3 regions of the Lysinibacillus sp. NPDC092081 genome follow, and region 2 is predicted to be linked to each of the others. Evidence: predicted binding sites of a transcription regulator. Region 2 holds the regulator's gene; each other region holds the start of a gene.
What was found. Region 2 encodes LexA, which represses DNA repair genes until DNA is damaged. Its sites were predicted from a motif close to CGAACATATGTTCG; they were not measured.

Region 1 (8,284 bases), on a different contig from region 2:
AGAACATTTTAAAGGTGAGCCTCTTGAAGTAATTAAGGAAATGATAGATTGTCATGTGCAACTTTTTGCCAAGAGAAGTGAATTCCTACGTCTAATCCAGCAGGTTCTTGCAAGACCTGAACGATTTCCAAAGCTTTATAAAGAACTTGATGATTTTGTAAAATTATTTAAAGTATGTATTTATCCAGTTATTGAAGCAGGGCAAAGGCTCGGTTACTTTTATGAAGAATCACCTACATTAATTGCTGAGTCATACTTATCCATCTTGAACGGAATGCGTTTAACGTTTATTGATGAATATACAAACTTGATTTGGAAGGATATTACGAAACAAGCTCTAAGATTATTTGGACCTATTTCTAATTTATAAACCTTCTCCATCCTTCACCCGTATCCTATTAAATTAGGAAACTCAAATAACAGAGCGGAATCTATAGACAATATTTTGTTCCACATGAAAAATAGTTTGGATGATTTTCTTTTTGACTCCACTAGCTATGCAGGCCTCAAACAGGAAAACTTAAAAGAGTCAATGAGACCACCACTTCCTTTAGGAATTCTTTTGGAAAAAGCTATTACTTAAAGTACGAGGAGTGATTTATATGAAAATGAAAGATATCCATCCTAACATCAAACTTCGCCTAGCCATGCAATTTCTAGGCAGCCTTATTTCCATGGCTGTTATACCTTTTCTGGCAATCTATTTTACTCAGAAAATCGGAGCTACTAAAACGGGTATAATTCTTATACTAATTGTGATTAGTGGGGTCATTGGAGGATTTATCGGAGGGCATATTTCAGATAAAATAGGGCGAAAAAAAATAATGATTTATGCTGAACTTGGACTATTGTTTTCGTATCTGTTTATAGCACTTTGTAATTCACCCTGGTTTAACCTTCCTTATATTTCTGCAGCATTCTTCATCATCAATATGTTTTGTGGAGGAATGTTTCAGCCAGCCGCACAAGCTATGATTATTGATGTTACTAATTCCGAATCGAGAAAGCTCGTATTTACAATTAGCTACTGGTTGGGGAATTTATCAACTGCAATTGGAGGAATCATTGGCGCATTTCTTTTTAAAAACTACTTATTTGAGCTATTTATTGGGATTTCACTAATCTCTTTGTTATCTGTATTCATGACCTTATTCTTCATCACAGAAACCTATTTACCAGAACCTTCACCTAAGACTTCTACTCATAAGAAAAAATTTTCACCAGTAGAGATGTTTCAAACCTATTCAACCGTTTTAAAAGATAAGCTGTTTATGTTTTATATTTTAGGAGCAATCTTGATTTTTACCTTAGAACAGTCTTTATCCAACTATATTGGGATTCGTCTTGAAAAAGATATACCCCAGCAGTCGGCTTCATTATTTGGAATAGATTTCATCGTAGACGGTACAAAAATGCTTGGTTTTCTCCGAACAGAGAATACTATTCTCGTAGTTCTCTTATCAAGTGTTGTATTATTCTTATTTAAAAAATGCAGTGAGCGGTGGACTCTAGTTACAGGAATGTTGATTTTTTCTATATGTTTTAGTGTTTTTGCTTATTCAAATAGCGTATTGTTTCTTTTTATTGCCATGTTTATTGGAACAATTGGTGAGCTGATGTTTGTTCCTATTAAGCAGGCAATGATAGGAGAACTTGCCCCATCTAACGCTCGTAGCACCTATATGGCTTTTAATAGCTTGACTACCTACGGAGCAATGATTGTATCTTCGTTATTGATCATCATTGGAGAGTGGATTCGACCCGTATATATGAGCGGATTACTCCTTATTCTAGGATTAACTGGTACATTTTTATACTACATCTTAACAAAAACGTTATACGCTAAAGTTAGTGAAAGGACTGAAGGAAAAGTACCTGTTTCATATTAAAGAATTGTTTTGCACTTATGAAAGAAAACAAAAGAATCTAACTAGAAAACGATTTTATTGTTATTTTTTAAGTTCGGTAAAACATTTTTTAATAAAAATGAAACCCCTCCCATAAATGTTCGAAGTTTTAATAATAAATAACTTTATTGCATTCATCCCTTCTTTAGATTGTATAGGTTAGTCAAAGCACAAAGCCCATTCGTTTCAATTAACTCAAAAAAGCCCAGCTCTCAAAGGAGCATGGGCTAGTAATGTTATTTCTCTTCTTTTTTGGCCGTTAATACATGTGAAATGGCACCGTCTGTAGCAATATCTACTTTAAAGGAACCGTTTGAATGGCGATCTGCTCGAGTTAATGCTTGTACATCAATAATCTCTTGTACGCCTTTTTCTGTTTCGATGATCAGCTGTTCGTTATTAGTAGCCTTGACTACAGCCACGATACGATGTGGGTTCGCTTTTAATTCTGTTAACACTTTTAAACCGCGTTTCGCACGACTAGTCATTTCTACCTCGGCTACATTCATTTTCTTCACAGCACCACGCTGCGTCACAATCACAACATATGCCGTGTCATTTGGCGGTAAAACATTAACGCCGACTAAGGCTTCTCCCTCTTTCAGCGTAATCCCTTTAACACCGCCTGTCTTTACACCTGTTACCGGTAATTCCTCCATTGGGAAACGAATAGCATAAGCCGTATCTGTCGTTAACATTAGTTCTGCCTCGTCCGTCACGATATCTACAAAAATCATTTCATCGCCTGACTTGACATTCATCGTTTTGATTGGCTTCGAATAGCGTGTAACGGCATAATCTGCTAAAAGTGAGCGTTTAATTTGTCCATCTTTCGTAGCCGTTAAAATATACGTATTGGCCTGTTCGAATGTTTCAAAACCGTATACAGCAATAATAGATTCATCTTCTCCGGTTGGCACAATACTTGAAATATGCTGACCAAGATCCTTCCAACGAATGTCAGGTAGTTCATGAACGGGCTGATAAATATAATTGCCTCGATTTGTGAACAGTAATAGATGATGCTGCGTATTTAAGTTTGCTTCATATACCAAATAATCAGAATCCTTCATCGCAAAATCCTGACCATTCGAAGCTGCATGTGAACGTGTAGATGTACGCTTAATATAGCCATCTTTTGTGACAGTCACTACGACCTCTTCACTTGGGACAAGGACATCTAACGTAATTTTGATTTCTTCAATTTCTTGTTCGATTTTTGAACGACGTGGCTCTGAAAAGCGCTTTTTAATGTCAAGTAGTTCCTGTTTAATAACACGTACAAGTTTTGCTTCACTATTAAGAATACCTTCAAGCTTGGCGATAAGTTTATTTAATTCATCTTGTTCATTGCGAAGCTCTGTGATATCTGTATTTGTTAAACGGTATAATTGTAAGCTAACGATTGCCTCTGATTGCACTTCTGTAAAGTCAAACTTCACTTGTAAATTCGTTTTCGCATCTCGTTTATCATTAGAAGAACGAATCGTTGCAATGACTTCATCTAAAATGGACAGCGCCTTGATCAAGCCTTCAACAATATGCGAACGATCTTTAGCCTTTTGCAAATCATAAATGGAGCGGTTCGTCACGACTTCCTTTTGATGGGCAATATAAGCATCCAGTAACAATGGCAATGTCATCATTGTTGGACGACGATTATGGATCGCAATCATATTAAAATTATAAGCTACTTGTAAATCAGTTGTTTTGAACAAATAATTTAAAATTCCTTTTCCAGGAACGTCTTTTTTCAGTTCAATGACAACACGTAGGCCTGTACGATCCGATTCATCACGAATTTCCGCAATTCCTTCAAGTCGTTTATCCACACGTTGCTCATCAATTTTCTTCACAAGATTTGCTTTATTGACATCATACGGTAATTCCGTAATAACGATTTGCTCTTTGCCACCTTTAATTGGCTCAACGACTGCTTGAGCACGCACAATGATTTTACCGCGTCCTGTTTCGTACGCCTTTTTAATGCCATCGACACCTTGAATAATACCACCTGTTGGGAAATCTGGCCCTTTAATAACGGTCATTAATTCATCAACAGTTGATTTCGGGTTGTCTAAGCGCATAAGAACCCCGTCTAGCACCTCATCAAGTGCATGAGGTGGGATGTCTGTCGCATAGCCGGCCGAAATACCCGTTGAGCCATTGACTAATAAATTCGGGAAACGAGCTGGTAAAACAGTTGGCTCCATATCCTGATCATCAAAGTTTGGTACAAATTCAACGGTTTTCTTGCCAATATCGCGTAGCATCTCCGCTGCAATAGCAGAAAGTCTTGCCTCTGTATAACGCATCGCTGCCGGTGGGTCACCATCAACAGAACCGTTATTCCCATGCATTTCAATGAGCATATGACGTGCTTTCCAATCCTGACTCATACGCACCATTGCTTCATATACCGAGCTATCACCGTGTGGGTGATAATTACCTATAACATTACCGACAGTTTTTGCTGATTTACGGAATGGTTTATCGTTCGTATTGCCCTCTGTAAACATCGCATATAAAATACGTCGTTGCACAGGCTTAAGACCGTCACGTGCATCAGGCAACGCGCGGTCTTGAATAATATATTTACTATAGCGACCAAAGCGGTCACCCATTACTTCTTCTAAAGGTAAATCTTGAAACTTTTCCGTACTACTCATGCTTGGTCCTCCTCTTGTTGGATGAATTCATTTTCTAAAATATTTGAATCATCCTCCATGCCGAAGTCTACATTAGCTTCGATCCATTTACGGCGTGGCTCTACCTTATCGCCCATTAATGTTGTCACACGTCTTTCAGCACGTGCACCATCCTCAATCGTTACACGAATTAATGTACGCGTTTCAGGGTTCATTGTCGTATCCCACAGCTGGTCGGCATTCATCTCACCAAGACCTTTATAGCGTTGTAATATGTAACCCTTGCCAACTTTTTTAATGGCCATTTGTAAATCATTTTCGGTCCAAGCATATTCAATCACTTCTTTTTTACCAGTGCCCCTTGATACTTTATAAAGTGGTGGTAATGCGATAAATACCTTTCCAGCTTCAATTAATGGTCGCATATAGCGATAGAAGAACGTTAATAGCAGCACTTGAATATGCGCTCCGTCAGTATCAGCATCGGTCATAATAACGACTTTGTCATACGATGAATCCTCGACAGAGAAATCTGTTCCGACGCCAGCACCAATGGCATGGATAATCGTTGAAATTTCCTCGTTTTTCATAATATCCTGAAGCTTTGCTTTTTCCGTATTTATGACTTTACCACGCAATGGTAAAATCGCTTGGAACGTACGATCTCGTCCTTGTTTTGCAGAGCCTCCTGCAGAGTCACCTTCGACTAAATACAGCTCGTTTTTCGCCGCATTTCGAGATTGTGCAGGTGTTAATTTCCCAGAAAGAATCGTACTGCCTTTTTTGCTCTTCTTGCCGTTTCGTGCATCTTCACGTGCCTTACGAGCCGCTTCACGTACTTGTTGCGCACGAATAGCTTTACGCACAAGAGATGCAGACAATTCAGCGTTTTCTTCAAGCACATATAAAATTTGCTCCGAGACTACACTATCCACTGCCGAGCGTGCCTCACTCGTCCCGAGTTTACCCTTCGTTTGACCCTCGAATTGTAGTAAATGCTCTGGTATACGAACAGAAACAATCGCCGCTAAGCCCTCTCGAATGTCTGTCCCTTCGAGATTTTTATCTTTATCTTTTAACAGACCAATTTTTCGTGCATATTCATTGAACACACGTGTTAACGCTGCCTTGGCACCAGTTTCATGTGTCCCACCATCTCGTGTACGTACATTGTTAACAAATGAAAGGATTGTTTCTGAGTAGCCATCGTTGTATTGGAAGGCGAATTCTACTTCAATTTCGTCTTGAATTCCTTCTACATACTTAACGGGATGAAGTACATCTTTCTCCTCATTCAAATACGCAACGAAAGCTTCAATGCCGTTCTCATAAAAGAAAACATCACCTTTGCCTTCCTCGCGTTCATCGATTAACTCAATTTTTAAGCCTTTTAATAAAAATGCTGACTCACGTAAACGTTCTGCAAGCGTATCATAATTGTATTTTGTTACAGAGAAAATCGTGTCATCAGGTAGAAAATGAACAAGCGTTCCTGTCTGTTTTGTTTGCCCGATTTCTTCCAATGTCGTCACGGGTTTGCCACCATTTTCAAAACGTTGACGATACTTTTTACCGTCGCGGTGAATCGTTACTTCTAAAAAAGTAGATAAAGCATTAACAACAGAAGAACCTACACCGTGTAAGCCACCGCTTGTTTTATAGCCGCCCTGTCCGAATTTACCACCAGCATGTAAAACCGTAAAGATAATCTCGGGAGTCGGTTTCCCCATTTTATGCATACCTGTTGGCATTCCACGGCCGAAGTCTCGAACGCTGATACTTTGATCTTTATGAATCTTGACAATGATATGAGAACCAAAGCCAGCCAGTGCTTCATCCACCGCATTATCTACGATTTCATATACAAGGTGATGAAGTCCACGGCCATCTGTAGAACCGATATACATGCCGGGTCGTTTTCGTACCGCTTCTAATCCTTCTAATACTTGAATGGCGTCATCATTATAGACGCTTGGTGACTGTTTATTCGCCAAAAAAATTCCCCTCCAAAAAACAAACGCATGTTCTATTTATGTTCTCTTACTAATAATAATAGCATTTCCTAACAATATCTAGTGGCAGGCCCAATAAATTTTTAAAATTTCCTCACAGCTTCATCGTTTTGATCTATTTTACTGGAAGAAAAGTTTGCAATAGTTGCTTAAATATGTATTAAGAACTCTTCTATTCCCTTGACGCAGAGCAGTAAACTTTAGTTGCATACATAAAACAACAAATGACTAACTTCTGGTCATCTCCTTTTCAAAACGATACCAATCGCTGAAGGCTTTGAACTTTCATCCAAAAGCATTTGAATATTCTCTGAAAAATATACAGGTACAGTAATAAATGGGTTTCTTCTGTCTAAAGAAGATTCATACTAGCTTACTCTAGAAATTAAAGATAGACTTCTATTCTACCAAAGGAATGGGTGATTGACAAAATTGCCATTCTACCTATATTTTTAGAAAGGGCTTTCTTGCTGACTCCATGAATCATGTCAAAAAGCCTAACATACAATCAAATACATATAAAATTCCTTGAAAAATAGTTATCTTTTGTAATGAATTCAAGATTCACTTAGAAATATCCTTCATGACATTGTAGATTGTAGAGAAAAAGTGTAGAATATTTGTTACATATTATTAGTACCAAGTGATAATGAAAGGAGTCCAACTATGCTAAATGGACTTATTATTTTATGTGCTTATCTAATCGGCTCGATACCTTCTGGATTATGGATAGGCAAAATTTTTTATAAAACGGATATTCGTCAACACGGAAGTGGTAATTTAGGTGCAACCAATACATTTCGTATTTTAGGAAAAAAAGCTGGAATAGTCGTAACGATTATGGATGTCTTAAAAGGTACAGCAGCCGTATTACTCGTAGCTCTTCCTATATTCTCTGAGGTCTCTATCCACTCGCTAATACTTGGACTAGTAGCCGTTATTGGTCATATGTTCCCGATCTTTGCAGGTTTCCGTGGAGGAAAAGCGGTGGCAACATCAGCAGGCGTTCTCTTAGGATATTCATGGCCTCTATTTGTCTTACTATTTATCGCTTTTATTGTAACATTAAAATTAACGAAGATTGTAAGTTTAACTTCCATGATTGCCGCTTTAGTAGCACTTCTTTATTCAATCGTTTATTATTTTGTTACAGGTGATTTTGCGTTAGGAATCTTAGTAGCATGTTTATTTACCTTTATCATTTATCGTCACCGCGCAAATATTGCCCGCATTAAAAATGGTACCGAGCCAAAGGTGAAATGGCTGTAACGGAAAGAGGAGATTCAAATGAATATCGTACTAACAGATGAAGCCCAACAATGGTTTAAACAAGAGATGGAAGTAGAATCCGGAGATACTATTCGTTTTTATGCTAGATATGGTGGTTCCAATCCTTTTCACGAAGGCTTTTCTATTGGTATGACACGTGAAGAACCAATCAACATTGGTGTAAAGACAGTTATTGACGATGTTACCTACTATATTGATGAAAAAGATTTATGGTTTTTCAATGATCACAGTTTATATGTAGATGTGGATGCTACAATTGACGAATTAAAATATGAGTATAGAAAATAAAGCAGTGTTTCCTTTCGTTTATACGAAGGGAACACTGCTTTTTTCTTGTTAAGGAAATTATAGATATTTTGTCTGTGGTTAACCTAGATCATAGTCGTCTAGGCTAAAGTGCTACATCCTCGAGGTCGCTTCGATCCCT
Region 2 (8,284 bases):
GCAGCTTTACCTGATTTGTTTGGTGAACCAAAACCGATAACAGTTTTCACTTCGATAAGTGTTGGTTTGCCAGTTGATTTTTTAGCTTCTTCGATACCTGTGTTAATTGCTTCAACATCTGTACCATCCGCAACTTTTAAATAGTTCCAGCCATAAGATTCAAAACGCTTTTGGACATTTTCTGAGAATGATTTTTCTAAATCACCATCTAAAGAAATATCGTTTGAATCGTATAAAACGATTAACTTTTCAAGTTTTAAGTGACCAGCTAATGAGATAGCTTCAGCTGCTACACCTTCCATTAAATCGCCATCGCCACAAAGTGCAAATGTATAGTGATCAACGATGTCATGTCCTGGTTTATTGTAAGTAGCTGCTAAATGGCGTTCAGCCATTGCCATACCAACTGTCATAGCAATACCTTGACCTAGAGGACCTGTCGTTGCCTCTACCCCAACAGTATGACCATATTCAGGATGTCCTGGAGTTAATGAATCCCATTGACGGAAGTTTTGAATTTCTTCCATTGGTAAGCCGTAGCCCCCAAGGTGAAGTAGGCTGTATAAAAGCATAGAGCCATGACCTGCAGAAAGTACAAAACGATCGCGGTTATACCATTTTGGATTAGCCGGATTATGGCGAAGTTGTTTTGTCCAAAGCGTATAAGCCATTGGCGCAGCCCCCATCGGTAAACCTGGGTGACCTGAGTTTGCTTTTTCAATTGCATCGATTGACAAAGTTCGGATAGCATTAATCGCTAGTTGATCCGCATGTTGAGTCATTATTTTGTGACATCCTTTCTCGTCCTATATATTGTTCTTATACAGTTTAGTCAACATTGCTTCAGAAAACAATATTTTTGTTATACTATTAACGTTTTGTTACATACTTTATAGAAATGTGTCACATTAATTTAGAAATTTATTTTTTTTCGCTTGTTTAGCTTGTTTAACTTTTTCTGGTGTTACATCATTTCCTTCAGCATCTACCACTTTTACGTTTTCAATTGTATCACGCATCGTTGCTCTAAATGTATCTAGATACTCCTTACGAAGCGCTGTTCGTTCCTTAGCTTCTGCCTCGGTTAATGTACCACTTTTAGACTTAGCAGAAAGTTCATTGATTCGGTTAATTTTTTCTTTTGATAACATAGTTACACACCTTTCAATACATATCTTAATGAATATGGTATGCAAAGTATAGCATGTTTCCCCTTAAAATGCAGTTATACCAACCTTTCTAGTACCCTTAATTTTTTGAAATAAATACCATAAATTACATGACTTTAGGAAAATACAAGTGTATAACTAATTTATAGGGTTCCAAAACTATAATCGATTTATGCTTGGAGGAATATAAATTGTTTATCAAAACGAAAAGACTATTAATAAGAGAATTTGAAATTCAAGATTGGCAAGCAGTCTATGAATATACTTCAAACCCTACTGTAATGGAGTATATTCCCGAGGGCGTTTTTAATGAGGAAGAAGCAAAAAAATTTGTTTCAGAAAATAGCGGTGAAAAAGCAAAATACTTCCCTATTATTTTACTAAGCGAAAATATTGTTATTGGTCATATTACTTTCCATCAATATTTTGGGGACCATACGTATGAGATTGGCTGGGTATTGAATCCGAACTATTACAATAATGGATATGCCTCTGAAGCAGCAAGGGCTGTACTGGACTACGGATTTAAAGAAATGAAACTTCATAGAATTATTGCAACATGCCAGCCAGAAAATATCCCATCCTATCGAGTGATGGAGAAAATCGGCATGAGACGCGAGGGTTATTTTAAAAAGTGCATCCCAAATGGAGATGAGTGGTGGGACGAATACTACTATGCTGTTTTAGATGAGGAATGGGCATAAGATACTTTCACTAGATTGCTATGTCGAGTTCTAAATCTTCGTTTTAAAATAGATGGGAGAATGATATGAAAAAGACCGCTATATTATTGTATTCCCAATTTAGTGAATATGAGTTGAGCGTAGCATTATCTATATTAATGCAAGGAAATAAACCCACTATTACTGTTGGGTTAAACGATGAAAAAATTAAAGGGGAATCTGGGTTATCTTGTATAGCCGATACACAAATAAGTGAAGTTAATCTTGACGAAATCGATAGCTTGTTGCTACCAGGGTGTATGGATATAGCGTTACTAATAAATGAGCAAGAATTAATTGATTTTATTAGGAATGCGAATGCCAAAGGAGTAATCATTGCAAGTATCTCTAGCTCTCCATCTCTTTTAGCGAAAGCTGAAGTATTAAAGAACAAAAAATATACTGTAGGATTATCACCGGAAGGTATAAATAAGTTAGGCTTCTTTGATCTTAGTCATTTCTCTGAAGACCTAGTTGTACAAGATGGCAACATAATCACTGCAAGAGGTAGAGGTTTTATACAATTTGGCATTACTTTTGGAAAAGCCCTGCATCTCTCTTTTGATGAGAATTGGTACAGAGAATAACAAAATTGCGCTAATTAATATGAAACCTTAGTTACAGTAATAGATGATATAAATGTTTTTCAACATTATAGAGAATTTATGAGGAAGAGAGGTAGAAATCGCTACTTCTCTTATTTTTTTTTGGCTACTGGATATAGTTCACTCTTAATCAAACATGGTAAATGGATTTTAGTGATTCATTCTATTCGTCGATTGGGTTCTATCCGTCACTTCGGGAGCTTACCATCACTTCTTGGTCTTTCGTCTCCATCTAGAACCTTTAAAAATTAAAAAATCAGCGGGACGACATACTCCCACTGATTAAAACGTCACTTTATTTGCCCGCTTCCCTCTTGATGTTCCCGATATCTCCTATGGACAGTGGCTTTGCTTACATCAAAGCCTAGACCTCTAAGAGTCATGGCGATTTCCTCAAAGGTGAAGCCTCGATTACGTAGCTTTACAATTTCTTCTACAGGTACATCTTTACGTTCTTGACCGTTTGGATTTCCACGATTGGATAAATTTTTTTCAGGACGATAGCCATTTTCAACTGCACGACGCATGCCACGGCGTATTTTAGCATTATGGATTCTGCGCTGGTACTCCTCTACAATTGCTAAAATTTCTAGAAGCATCGTATCCATTTCATTTAATTGTAAAGGTCCCTCGTCTCGCATAGAAAAAACATCCGTTTCAGTTTTCTGCAATAGATGCAACACTGCCATTCGAGCATTTCCACGTCCTAAGCGTGTTTCATCCTGCACGAATAATGCTTCTATTTCTTTTTCTTTAATGAAATCGAGCATTTCTAATAATCCTTCACGTTCCACATCATAGCCGCTATGCTTATCCTTAAAAACAAGCTTCACTTCGTAGCCCTGTTCTTTAGCATAGCGCATCAACTCCTCTTGCTGACGTTCTAACGAGGAACTTTGTGTCTCTTTTTCTGTACTCACACGGCAATAGACAACAGCCGATTGTTGATTATTAATCATTTTACATTTCTCGCAATTTCAATTGAATTTATAGGGTTGGGTTGGTCACCCACTACTGGAATCACTAGAGATTTACCTGCAATAATTTGTATGTTCGATAATTCATTTTCTGTTTTCACAAGCTTAATCCATTCATCCGTTTTCATTTTACCACGGTATTGATCGGCTAACGACCATAAGCTATCACCATGTGCGATTTCAATTTCTGTGTACGTTACATCGCCTGGGTCTGTTATAAAAAGGTATGCTGCAAAAAGTAGACAAGCTCCTAATAAAGTTGTAATATGTGGATTTTTCTTTAACCAGTTCATGTTTAAAACCCCTTTTCAAGAATGTTTGTTCGGAATATATGTTCTTATAATAATGCGAACAAACGTTTTTGTCAAACACTTTTCGAACCTATGTTTGCTTAAGTGTTCGCATTCTGTTATACTACTAATAAGTAGAATGATTAGAAAAAAAGAGGTGAGCAATCATGAAAAAAGTTTCGAAAAGACAAGAGGCCATATTAGAGTTCATTAAAGAAGAAGTGCGCGCAAAGGGGTATCCACCTTCTGTACGTGAGATTGGTGAAGCAGTTGGACTTGCTTCAAGCTCCACAGTTCATGGACATTTATCTCGTTTAGAGCAAAAAGGCTTGATTCGACGCGATCCAACTAAACCACGTGCCATTGAAATTCTAGAGCCAGAGGATTCTATTCAAAAGCAACATGTTATACATGTCCCACTTGTTGGGAAGGTTACTGCAGGTTCTCCGATAACGGCTATTGAAAATATCGATGAATATTTCCCACTACCAGATACTTATGGTACTAGTGAAGATCAATTATTTATGCTAGAAATTATGGGTGAATCAATGATTGAAGCTGGTATTTTAGACGGAGATTTAGTTATTGTTAAACAAAAAGCAACAGCTGATAATGGTGATATTGTCGTAGCAATGACTGAAGAAGATGAAGCTACTGTAAAGCGTTTCTTCAAGGAAAAAAATCATTTCCGTTTACAACCTGAAAACTCAACAATGGAGCCAATTATCGTAGACCAAGTTTCTATTTTGGGGCAAGTTGTAGGTCTATATCGTCGTGTACATTAAAAGTATCTCAATATTAAAATATAAAAAGAGGATTTTATGTTCACGTAAGAGCATATACCTCTTTTTCTTATCTTTTCCACTTTATTCACTAAAAAAGAACCCACTTTAAAATGGATTCTTATACTTAGCACTTGCCCTTGATAAAAAAATCTATGCTTATAAAATTTTATGCCTCTACCTTAAATTTCAAACTTGCCTTTACAAATGCAGTAAATAGTTTCTTTGATACTTCATCTCCTGCAATAGCTAACTCCTCAGGATGCCACTGTACTGCTAGACAAAATGGTAAATCTTCGTGTACTACCGCTTCAACGATACCATCACTTGATTTTGCTACCACTTCCAATTTTTCTGCTACTACGTTTATTGCCTGATGATGAAATGAATTCACAGCAATTTTTTCTTCCTCAATAATCGTTTTTAATAATGTATCAGGTGTTAGATTAACATGATGTGTAGTAACGCCTCGTGCCGCTTGTTGCATGTGCTTTATTAATTTTCGACTATGGTACTCGCTTTCAATATCCTGATAGACTGTGCCTCCAAACGCAACATTCAGTATTTGAAGCCCTCGGCAAATTCCGAGAATCGGCATTTGCCGAATATAAGCCGCTTTAATTAATGCAAGCTCTACTGTATCTCTTTCAGGATGAACCTTCCCTAATTTTGGTGTAGGTTCTGCATCAAAGAGGAATGGATGTACATCATAGCCACCCGATAGTAATAATCCGTCCGTCAACGATAAAATTTGTGCTACATCCTCTTCAACTCCAAGCGGAATTATAAGTGGAACACCCCCAGCATCAATTATACTTTTGCTATAAGCAGCATTTAATCTTGAGGACAAATCATCCTCCGCAAAAGCCGTTATACCGATAATTGGTTTCATCTTATCCCCTCCATGATCTACCAGATTCTCTCATTAACTACTTGTAAAAGCACGCTTGGTGAAGACTATTAATCATTGAAGGACTCCTCCACTGATTAATTACCAAAACCCGAGATACCAATCCATCAACGCATCCCCATAGAGATAGATGATAATAGCTGCTAGAGCAATAGAAGGTCCGAATGGTATAGGCGTTTTTCTTCCCTGCCTGCGTACCTTTAATACAACTATGCCAACAATCATGCCAATCACTGCCGCTACAAATAGCGTCAGAATTGTATGTATTGTCCCGAGTACGAGACCAAGTAAAAAGAATAATTTAATATCGCCTCCACCCATTCCACCTCTTGATAGAACAGCTATACAATATAATATGCCAAAGCCTACGACAGCACCAACTATACTGTCCCACCACGGAGACAAAGGAGATATCACGCGTCCTAAAACTAGTAATGGCAAAAAGAATAGTAGTACCTTATCGGGAATAAGCATATAAGCAAAATCCGATACAACAATAATGACTAATAATGAAATTAATAATAGCGCTACAAAAAACTCTGCACTAAAGCCTAATTTCCAATAAGAAAAAGCAAATAATACGCCTGTTATAAGTTCCATCAATGGATAAATCCAAGAAATTTTTTGCCCACAACTACGGCATTTTCCTCCTAAAAATACATAAGACAAAACAGGCATCAAATCAAGCGCCGTCAACTGTCTCTTGCAAGAAGTGCAATGCGAGGGTGGACGCACAATGGACTCCTTCAAAGGAACACGTAAGCCAACTACATTAAAAAATGAGCCAAGAACGAGCCCAACAATTAAAACTGTAATTGTATAAGCAATTTCCATTTTTATGTCCTCCTATACTAATAGATGCCCATACATTTGAAGTATGGCGCAAATCAATGATACTTGTGCTTGTACAAAGAACTCCTTTCCGATTCCGTGACATCCATCGGAGACTTTATGAGCTTTCTTTCGCATCCACTTCTTCTAATTCAGGTGTTAATATATAGTAATATAGCGTAAATAAAGCAAAAAATTTAAAATCAATTCCTAATTTAATAGTTGCCGAATAATGTGGTATTTCTTTAAACCTATCGTTAGAACCTTCTTCCTTTTGGTTTCCAATGTATGGTTTCGCTTTCCGATTTAAATTCATTTCACCTCAGTTTCTGAACTGAAGTCTGATATTGGTTTCTATTAAAATTTGCTAATCAAGGATAAAGAAAGTCTTTCATTGGAGGCCTTCCTTTATATTATCAAAAAAATCAACATGTAACTTAACAGAGCAAATCAATAAAGAGTTATTTAGAGTACCGTATTTGTAATGATACTCTAAATAACTCTTTTTTTATTTCCGCAACAACCTACCCGACAACAGCAACCCTATCCCACCGATCGTGATAAACAAGACTGCTCGTATTAATAAGTCTAGCGCTGACAAATCAAAGAATATAAGCTTAATAAACGCAATGACTAAGATGACAAAACCCGTCATGCGTACTGTTCGTAAGTTGCGTACGGTGCTAATCCATAGTGCAATACTCGCTGTTAGGAATAATGTAATCGTTGAGAAGGCAATGCTTAGCTTCCAATCAAGCAAACTGTTGTAGGTAAGCTGGGATATGAGTCCCCAAACAGATATCAATGTAAGCACAACGCCTGCACTTACAATCGGGTCCAAGAGTTTCTCTATTTGCTCTTGATAGATTTGACAAATGCGCCCATTCATCAGTAAATCAATCACAATTGCTACGATAACAGCGATATATATTATTCTCGTTACTATATTTAACCACTCGACACCTTGCATATTGTACGGAATAACTTCAAGCATTAGTGTGAAGAGAATGAAAAATACACTAAGGACTGGCGTTAATGCACGCCCTTTATATTTTGTTGGTACTAAAAGTGATCCAGCAAAAAGTAAAGCAAGGATGATACACATCAGATGTGGAATATTACCAACACCTGCAAAGAACGTTCCATCCAGCTTTCCGATATAGGCTAAAAAATAGCCAGTCGTGATAACTGCTAAAAAATCAATCACATATAGATCCTGCATTAACTTTTCAAATACAGTCAGTTTCTCTTTTGGATGTCTTGCGTATAGATAAATAATCAGGAGATATATTCCCGGCATGATCAAGCTAGCATGATCTATGCTGACAAGTGGTGTTGGCTCATGAATTATAAAGCTTAACGCGAGTGTAATCATCAATGAAAATGAGCTGACAACCTTCATCATACTAATTCGTAAACGTAAACTCATCATAACGCCTGCAAAGGTGATGAATGGGATGAGCAAATGATCCACTTTCTCTGGAAAATTCATAACTAGTAGCGTATTACATAGTGTAATAAATGCGAGTGTTACAGCACTATCAAATGCCTCCTGCCATTTTTGCTTATAGCCATAACCCGCTAAAGCTGCGAACAAGCAAACTAATATGAGTAAGAGTGCTTCGCTATATTCAATTGGACTAATAATAAAGTTCAAGAGCAATAAACTAAAGACTCCTAGGCTAAATTGAAGCCCAACATGAATATATTTCAATTTAGACTCTGCATTATATAAACGGCACCAACTCGTGTAAAAAATAGTTAGAACAACTAGGAAACCTATTGCAAAAACAACTCGATTGTCATGGTTCATAAACGCTATAATGCTGACAGCTAGCTCTGAGAAAAAGGTTGCTATATAGAGAGCTAATTTCTGCTGGTGTTGTTGAATGACAAATTGCAGCATCGTAAACAGGACAACCACATAGATTAAAATAATAATCGGACTAAAATCCATATATTCTAGTAAATAAGGTAGTAATAATGAAGTAAACGCTA
Region 3 (8,284 bases), on a different contig from region 2:
TCAAATATTTCCCTGTATACGATCCGTTTACTTCTGCGACTTCTTCTGGTGTACCTGTTGCAACAATAGTACCACCTTTGTCTCCACCTTCTGGTCCTAAATCGATAATGTAGTCTGCTGTTTTGATGACATCTAAATTATGTTCGATTACTAGCACTGAATCGCCATTTTCTACAAGACGCTGTAAAACAACGAGTAAACGTGCAATATCATGCGCATGTAAGCCCGTTGTTGGCTCATCTAAAATATAGAATGATTTACCTGTTGAACGACGGTGTAATTCAGAGGCTAATTTTACACGCTGTGCCTCACCACCAGATAACGTTGTGGCAGGTTGTCCTAATTTCATATAGCCTAACCCTACATCCACAATTGTTTGTAGCTTACGCTGGATTTTCGGAATATTTTCGAAGAATACGACTGCGTTTTCAATCGTCATATCTAAAATATCCGCAATGCTCTTATCTTTATATTTCACTTCTAGTGTTTCACGGTTATAACGCTTCCCATGACAGACTTCACATGGCACGTAAACATCTGGCAGGAAATGCATTTCAATTTTTATAATACCGTCACCACGACAGGCTTCACAGCGACCTCCCTTAACGTTGAAGCTAAAGCGACCTTTTTTATAGCCACGTATTTTCGCCTCATTTGTTACTGCGAAAACATCTCGAATATCATCGAAAACGCCTGTATACGTAGCAGGGTTAGAGCGAGGTGTACGACCGATTGGTGATTGGTCAATATCAATAACCTTTTCTAGCTCATCTATCCCTGTTATTTCTTTATGTTCTCCTGGCTTCACCTTTGAACGATTAAGCTTTTGAGCCAATGACTTATATAAAATTTCATTAATAAGCGTTGATTTACCTGACCCTGAAACCCCTGTTACTGCAACGAATAAACCAAGTGGTACATCAACCTTCACATTTTGAAGATTATTTTCCTTGGCACCTTTAATCGATAATTTACGTCCATTCGGTTTGCGTCGCTCAATTGGCAGTGGAATAAACTTTTTGCCACTTAAATATTGCCCCGTTAAAGACTTTTCATTTTCCATTACTTCCTGTGGTGTTCCAGCCGCTACAATTTGACCACCATTCACACCTGCACCAGGACCAACATCAATAAGATAATCCGCCGCCAGCATCGTATCTTCATCGTGCTCGACAACAATAAGCGTATTGCCGATATCACGCATATTTTGCAGTGTACTAATAAGACGGTCATTATCACGTTGATGCAAGCCGATTGACGGCTCGTCTAAAATATAGAGGACACCGGTTAAACGCGAGCCGATTTGTGTCGCAAGGCGAATTCGTTGAGCCTCTCCCCCCGAAAGTGTTCCTGCTGCTCGACTTAACGTTAAATAATCTAACCCTACATTGACAAGGAAACCCAGTCGTTCTTCAATTTCTCGTAAGACAAGTCGAGCGATTTTCATATCCTTTTCTGATAAATCCAGCTCTTTGAAAAATGTATCAGCTTCCTGAATTGAATACTGTGTAACTTCACCAATATGTTTATCTGCTAGTTTTACAGCTAATGTTTCAGGCTTTAAGCGATAACCTTTACAAGAAGGACATGCTTGCTGCGCCATATATTTTTCCATTTGTTCACGCACGTAATCAGACGTTGTCTCTTTAAAACGGCGCTCCACATTACGGACAACACCTTCAAATTCAATCATTTGATCTCGCACATTGCCAAACTCATTTTCATAATGGAAGTGGATTTTCTCTGTACCAGAACCATATAAAATTTTATCCATCTGTTCTTTCGGAAGATCCTTTACTGGGACGTCCATCGGGATATTATAATGATCGCATACAGCCTTTAATAACTGTGGATAATATTGAGAGCTTGTTGGTTCCCACGGTGCTATAGCATGCTCTAATAAACTACGGTCCCAATCAGGCACTACTAAATCAAGATCTACCTCTTGTGTCGAGCCTAAGCCATCACAGCTTGGACAAGCTCCAAATGGACTATTAAATGAAAACATGCGAGGCTCTAGCTCACCGATTGAAAATCCACATAATGGACAAGCATGATGCTCACTAAATAATAATTCCTCATGTTCCATCACATCGACAAGGACACGCCCATCTGCCAAACGTAATGCTGTCTCTAAGGAATCACTAAGACGTGCCGCGACACCTTCCTTCATCACAACACGATCGATGACTACTTCTATTGAATGCTTTTTGTTTTTATCAAGTTCAATTGCATCATCTAAATCACGTAGCTCACTGTCGATACGTACCCGAACAAAGCCTTGCTTTTTTAAATCTTCTAGTAGCTTTACATGCGTTCCTTTACGCCCTGACACCATTGGAGCAAGCAACTGCATTTTCGTTCTTTCTGGATAAGTTAATAAACGATCGACCATTTGCTCAATTGTTTGGGAGGTAATCTCAATACCATGATTTGGACAAATAGGCTTACCGATGCGCGCAAATAGCAAACGTAAATAATCATAGATTTCCGTTACTGTCCCAACTGTAGAACGTGGGTTACGGCTCGTCGTTTTTTGATCGATTGAAATAGCAGGAGATAATCCCTCAATCGCATCGACATCTGGTTTATCCATTTGACCAAGGAATTGACGGGCATAGGCTGAAAGGGATTCCACATAGCGACGTTGTCCCTCTGCATAAATCGTATCAAACGCTAATGACGATTTCCCTGAGCCCGATAAACCTGTTAGCACTACTAATTGATCGCGTGGAATTGTGACATTGATATTTTTTAAATTATGTGCTCGTGCGCCTTGCACGACTATTTCAGTATTTTTCACAAGCCATTCACCCTTCTACCTTCAATTCAAATATTGTATCGCGCAGCTCAGCAGCACGTTCGAAATCGAGTGCTTTTGCTGCTTCCTTCATTTCTACTTCTAGAGAAGCAAGTAACTGCTCTTTTTCCGCCTTCGTCAGCTTCTTACCTTTCGTTGCCTTCGTTACATAAGACTCTTCTTCCTCTGCCACCTGTGTCGCACGAATTACATCAGGAATTTTCTTAACAATCGTTTTCGGTGTAATGCCATGCTCTTCGTTATACGCCATTTGCATTGTTCGACGACGCTTCGTTTCTTCAATCGCCTTTTTCATCGAATCCGTCATATTATCTGCGTACATAATGACATGGCCATTGGCATTACGCGCCGCACGTCCAATTGTTTGAATGAGTGAACGCTCTGAACGTAAAAATCCTTCCTTGTCAGCATCTAAAATCGCCACAAGGGAAACCTCAGGAATATCAAGCCCTTCTCGCAATAAGTTAATGCCGATTAGCACATCATAAGTACCTTTGCGCAGCTCGCGAATAATTTCAATACGCTCTAGCGTCTTAATCTCCGAATGCAAGTACTCCACCTTTAAGCCCATTTCTTTCAAATAAGCTGATAAATCCTCTGACATTTTTTTCGTCAATGTTGTAACGAGCACTCGTTCATCACGGGCAATACGACCTTGAATCTCATCGATTAAATCATCAATTTGCCCTTCAATAGGACGTACGTCAATTTGTGGATCAAGCAGCCCTGTTGGACGAATAATTTGCTGCACCATTTCCGGAGTATGCTCAAGCTCATACGGGCCAGGTGTTGCTGATACATAAATAGCTTGATGTATATGTTTCTCATATTCTTCAAAACGTAAAGGGCGATTATCTAGTGCAGATGGCAAACGGAAGCCATGCTCAACTAGCACACCTTTACGTGCTTGGTCACCGTTATACATCCCTCGAACTTGTGGCAAAGTAACGTGACTTTCATCAACAACAAGTAAAAAATCATCAGGGAAATAGTCAAGTAGCGTATATGGCGTTGCTCCCGCTTCACGCAAGGTTAAATGACGCGAGTAGTTTTCGATACCTGAGCAAAAGCCCATTTCACCCATCATTTCTAAATCATAACGAGTACGTTGCTCTAAACGTTGTGCCTCCAATAATCTATTCTCTGCACGTAAAAGTGTTAGACGCTCCTCCAACTCTTTTTCAATATTTTCAATGGCTTTTCGCATTTTTTCTTCTCGTGTAACGAAGTGGGATGCTGGGAAAATAGCTACATGATCACGATCCGCTAGTATTTCTCCAGTTAACGCATCCACTTCGCGAATTCGATCGATCTCGTCTCCAAAAAATTCCACGCGGATACATTGTTCGTCACGGGATGCAGGGAATATTTCCACTACATCACCACGTACCCGAAACGTCCCACGTGTAAAACTCACATCATTACGCTCATACTGTACATCGACTAATTTTCGAAGCAACTGATTACGTTCAATTTCCATTCCAGTTCGCACTGACACGACCATTTCACGATATTCTTCTGGAGAACCTAGACCATATATACAGGACACGGATGCAATAATAATGACATCATCACGCTCGAATAATGAAGATGTCGCAGAGTGACGCAACTTATCAATTTCATCATTAATGCTTGAATCTTTCTCGATATAAGTATCCGTCTGCGGTACATAGGCCTCTGGCTGAAAGTAATCATAGTAGCTGACAAAGTATTCAACTGCATTATTAGGGAAGAACTCTTTAAACTCACTATATAATTGACCAGCTAATGTTTTATTGTGTGCCATAATAAGTGTCGGTTTTTTTACCTGTTTAATGACATTAGAAATCGTAAACGTTTTTCCTGTTCCTGTTGCACCGAGCAATGTTTGATGTCGTTTACCTGCAAGTACACCCTCCACTAATTCCGCAATTGCCTGTGGCTGATCTCCATTAGGCGTATATGGCGCTTGTAAATCAAATGTTTGCACACATGTCCCCGTCCTTTCCTTCCAATTTGTACATATATTTTAGCATAGCATTATTAAAATTTCGAACATTTAACGAACGAATGTTTGTAAATATTTTTTCATTTGTTATATTTAAGATGATTCTGATAGAACATATGTACTAAAATATTCAATTACAGCCTATCTATAAATAGATTACCCTTTCCAAATGTTAGCTAATCGAGATAGGAAGATGTAAATGCATAACCGAACGCTCAGGTGAGGTTATGCATTGTGATCGGGTTGGCCATAGAACTGCTCAGGTAACTTGAAAACTGATCGGGTTAGTCATAGAACTGATCCGGTGGCCGATAGAACTACTCAGGTAGGCTCAAAACTGCTCAGATCCCACGAAATTTCGATTCCCGTCTTACTATATATCCAATCAGAACCTAAACAAATTCAAGATATTCAATCACCAATCTTGGAAATAAAAAAGCAAAAAAATCCCGCCCTCCAATAAGCGGAGAGCGGGCTCGTCATATTATTCACTTGCATCTTGGTGTAAAGCTACTAGTTCGGCTGCGTATAGATGAAATGCCATTTCATCTTTTTCATCGAGTGCTCTATCTATCAGAACCATGAGCTGCTCTTCACGATGCTTACGCTGGATATGATTTAAAAATAAATCTAAATAAATCTCGTTTAATAATTTCTCTGCCTCGTCAACTTTCTTTGACTGACCAACGGCTTTTAGAAAATCTGTATACGAATAATATTTATCCAACGAATCTCACCTCGATCCTTTTCTAAATTATATGAAAATTGAATTTAAAATGCAATGCATAAGAACTGAAAATCACTTTCGATTTACTATTAATCTCTTGCTGTTTCTAGTAATTTCTTTAAGCATTTGCTTAAAACAGCAATGGTTTTCTTCTTTTATCTATATTTTCTGAATTCAAATTTGTGTTTTACACTTCAATAATAAATAGAAAAAGGAGGCTTACATATATGTCAGCAAACTACGTCAATGCATATTTAATATCTTTCAACACCTATTTACTTCAGCCAATTCAGTACGACTCTAAAATTTTCACACGGGTAATTGATAAGCATAATGAACTGATCGTCACACGAAAGCCAATGCATATATTACGAAAATCTTGTATTTCACTTGGAACAACCTATGAAGCAGCAAAACATTCCGCCAAACGCTTCTTCGGCAATCAGCATAAGCTTCCAATCGTTGTTGCTTATGATTACGGTTATCCATGTATTTTTTTCCCAACATATTCGCCAAACTCTGTCCACAATATTTGGATTGGACTTCACGCCATTGCGAATATTGTACCGAGTAAAATGGGCTGTATCGTCACACTGAAAAATAATAAACAGATTGAACTACCTATTCAATATGCTTCGATTAGTAAGCAATTTGTCAATGCATCGATGCTCTATAAGCATTACATGAATGAGCGGAAGGAGATTAGCCAAGACACTCCGTATCATCCACCTTTTTAATAGAATTTTTTCGCAGAACTAAAAAACCCCCTCAAAAGCACAATTTTACTGTGCCTCTGAGGGGCTTTCATTACCCGATTTTTGAACGTAAGTATGCATTAATGAATGGATCTACATCGCCATCCATCACCGCTCCTACATTACCTGTTTCTTCATTTGTACGATGATCCTTCACCATTGAATATGGATGGAATACATATGAACGAATTTGTGAGCCCCAGCCGATTTCCTTCTGTTCACCACGGATTTCATCTAGCTGTGCTTGCTGCTTTTCGATCTCTAATTGATAGAGTTTCCCTTTTAACATCGTCATGGCTTTTTCACGGTTTTTAATTTGTGAACGTTCTGCCTGACATTGTACGACAGTACCAGTTGGAGTGTGCGTAATACGAACAGCTGAATCTGTCGTATTAATATGCTGACCACCTGCACCTGTTGCACGATACGTGTCAATTTTTAAGTCCTCTGTACGAATATCAATTTCAATATTGTCATCGAATTCAGGCATAACGTCACAAGAAACGAATGATGTATGACGACGACCCGAAGAGTCAAATGGTGAAATACGCACTAAACGATGGACACCTTTTTCTGCTTGCAAATAGCCGTAAGCATTATGGCCCTTAATGGACAATGTTACAGATTTAATACCTGCTTCATCGCCTGGAAGATAATCAACGGTTTCGACTTTAAAGCCACGTTTTTCCGCCCAGCGTGTGTACATACGAAGCAGCATTGAGCCCCAATCCTGAGATTCCGTACCACCTGCTCCTGGGTGCAGCTCTAAAATCGCATTATTTTGATCGTATGGACCGCTTAATAGTAATTGTAGCTCAAAATCGCCCATTTTTTGCTGGAATTCTACTAATTCATTGCCTAGCTCTTCATGCAATTCTTCATCAGGCTCTTCTCGCAATAGCTCTAGCGTCATATCTAGGTTCTCATGTGTTTCCAATAAATCTTTATATTCATTAACAATTGCCTTTAAGCCATTGCTTTCATTAATGATTACCTGTGCGCCTTGCTGATCATCCCAAAAGCCTGGCTCAAGCATCAATTCATCTAATTCCTGAATGCGTGCCTCTTTGTTTTCTAAGTCAAAGAGACCCCCTAAAATCCGCCAATTTTCCGGCTGAAGTGTCTAACGCGTTACGTACATCTGCTAATTCAATCATTGTTAAATCCTCCGAACATTATTAATGGGGCTATCTTTTCACTTCTATGATAACCACCTAAGCTTTTAGAAAAATCAGTACAAAAAATGATTTTAAAATACTCATACTTCATTTTTTCAAGCCCCGTATCTCTTTATTATAACGTTTTTACGGCGGAAAACATACTTTTTTACAATACAGTATAGTGTGTCAATCATTTTCAGCTTCATCTTCAAAGATAACGTTGTTCGCCATTTGTCGGAATACTCTACCTTGATCATATTGAACTAGTAAATGCTTCATTCGTTTCTCCAGTTTATATTTTAGTAAAAACGCTCTTTGAATTCTGGATTCAAATGCTCTGACACTTAGATCCACATTAAATTTATAGCCGTTCATAAAAACTACTTTTGTATGCTTATTATCTACAGCTTGATAGTCCTCGATATGATGAACAGCAAACCATTTACATTCAGGTCGTAAATAAGACTTACTTGGAAACCATACAATATTACTTCGTTCATGAACAACTATGGGATTTTTATTCAACTTGCCAAGTATCATTTTCGAGCCATCGAAAGCCCCTCTTAAGCTTGAACCAAAATAACGTAGATTATAATCCATTAATTTTGTCGGTGCTAATTTTGAAATATATTCGTTATCCCTTTCTATTACGCGTGTGCACAAGTTTCCATGGGCATCATACTCCGGTATATACAGCATCGTTTCACTACTCATAATGTCATCACAATGCATGTTAATCCTCCTTAAAATAATATTTATTTTTTCTAGTAAAGAGGAGTATACTAATAAATATATTGGTATACTCCAATGTATTTCCTCGAGAAGGTCTTACCA

Region 1: a site for LexA is predicted at 6,570-6,583, ahead of parE (DNA topoisomerase IV subunit B). Genes of this name have one in related genera too.
Region 3: a site for LexA is predicted at 4,864-4,877, ahead of uvrB (excinuclease ABC subunit UvrB). Genes of this name have one in related genera too.

What each region holds. Positions count from the first base shown of each region.
Region 1 covers NZ_JBIVRU010000004.1:80,379-88,662, reverse strand. Annotated here, with positions in the region: gene ACIQLB_RS09425 (TetR/AcrR family transcriptional regulator) at 1-370, shown strand, start outside; gene ACIQLB_RS09420 (MFS transporter) at 603-1,889, shown strand; gene parC (DNA topoisomerase IV subunit A) at 2,144-4,576, opposite strand; gene parE (DNA topoisomerase IV subunit B) at 4,573-6,549, opposite strand; gene plsY (glycerol-3-phosphate 1-O-acyltransferase PlsY) at 7,234-7,836, shown strand; gene ACIQLB_RS09400 (HesB/YadR/YfhF family protein) at 7,855-8,145, shown strand.
Region 2 covers NZ_JBIVRU010000001.1:554,441-562,724, forward strand. Annotated here, with positions in the region: gene tkt (transketolase) at 1-782, opposite strand, end outside; gene ACIQLB_RS02915 (DUF896 domain-containing protein) at 909-1,151, opposite strand; gene ACIQLB_RS02920 (GNAT family N-acetyltransferase) at 1,361-1,873, shown strand; gene ACIQLB_RS02925 (DJ-1/PfpI family protein) at 1,939-2,478, shown strand; gene ACIQLB_RS02930 (YneB family resolvase-like protein) at 2,787-3,455, opposite strand; gene yneA (cell division suppressor protein YneA) at 3,452-3,766, opposite strand; gene lexA (transcriptional repressor LexA) at 3,931-4,548, shown strand; gene ACIQLB_RS02945 (gamma-glutamyl-gamma-aminobutyrate hydrolase family protein) at 4,715-5,437, opposite strand; gene ACIQLB_RS02950 (prepilin peptidase) at 5,537-6,289, opposite strand; gene ACIQLB_RS02955 (hypothetical protein) at 6,405-6,602, opposite strand; gene ACIQLB_RS02960 (DUF2339 domain-containing protein) at 6,795-8,284, opposite strand, start outside.
Region 3 covers NZ_JBIVRU010000017.1:77,514-85,797, reverse strand. Annotated here, with positions in the region: gene uvrA (excinuclease ABC subunit UvrA) at 1-2,803, opposite strand, end outside; gene uvrB (excinuclease ABC subunit UvrB) at 2,811-4,790, opposite strand; gene ACIQLB_RS19640 (IDEAL domain-containing protein) at 5,293-5,535, opposite strand; gene ACIQLB_RS19635 (competence protein ComK) at 5,763-6,272, shown strand; one part of gene prfB (peptide chain release factor 2) at 6,343-7,371, opposite strand; one part of gene prfB (peptide chain release factor 2) at 7,373-7,447, opposite strand; gene ACIQLB_RS19625 (competence protein ComK) at 7,637-8,182, opposite strand.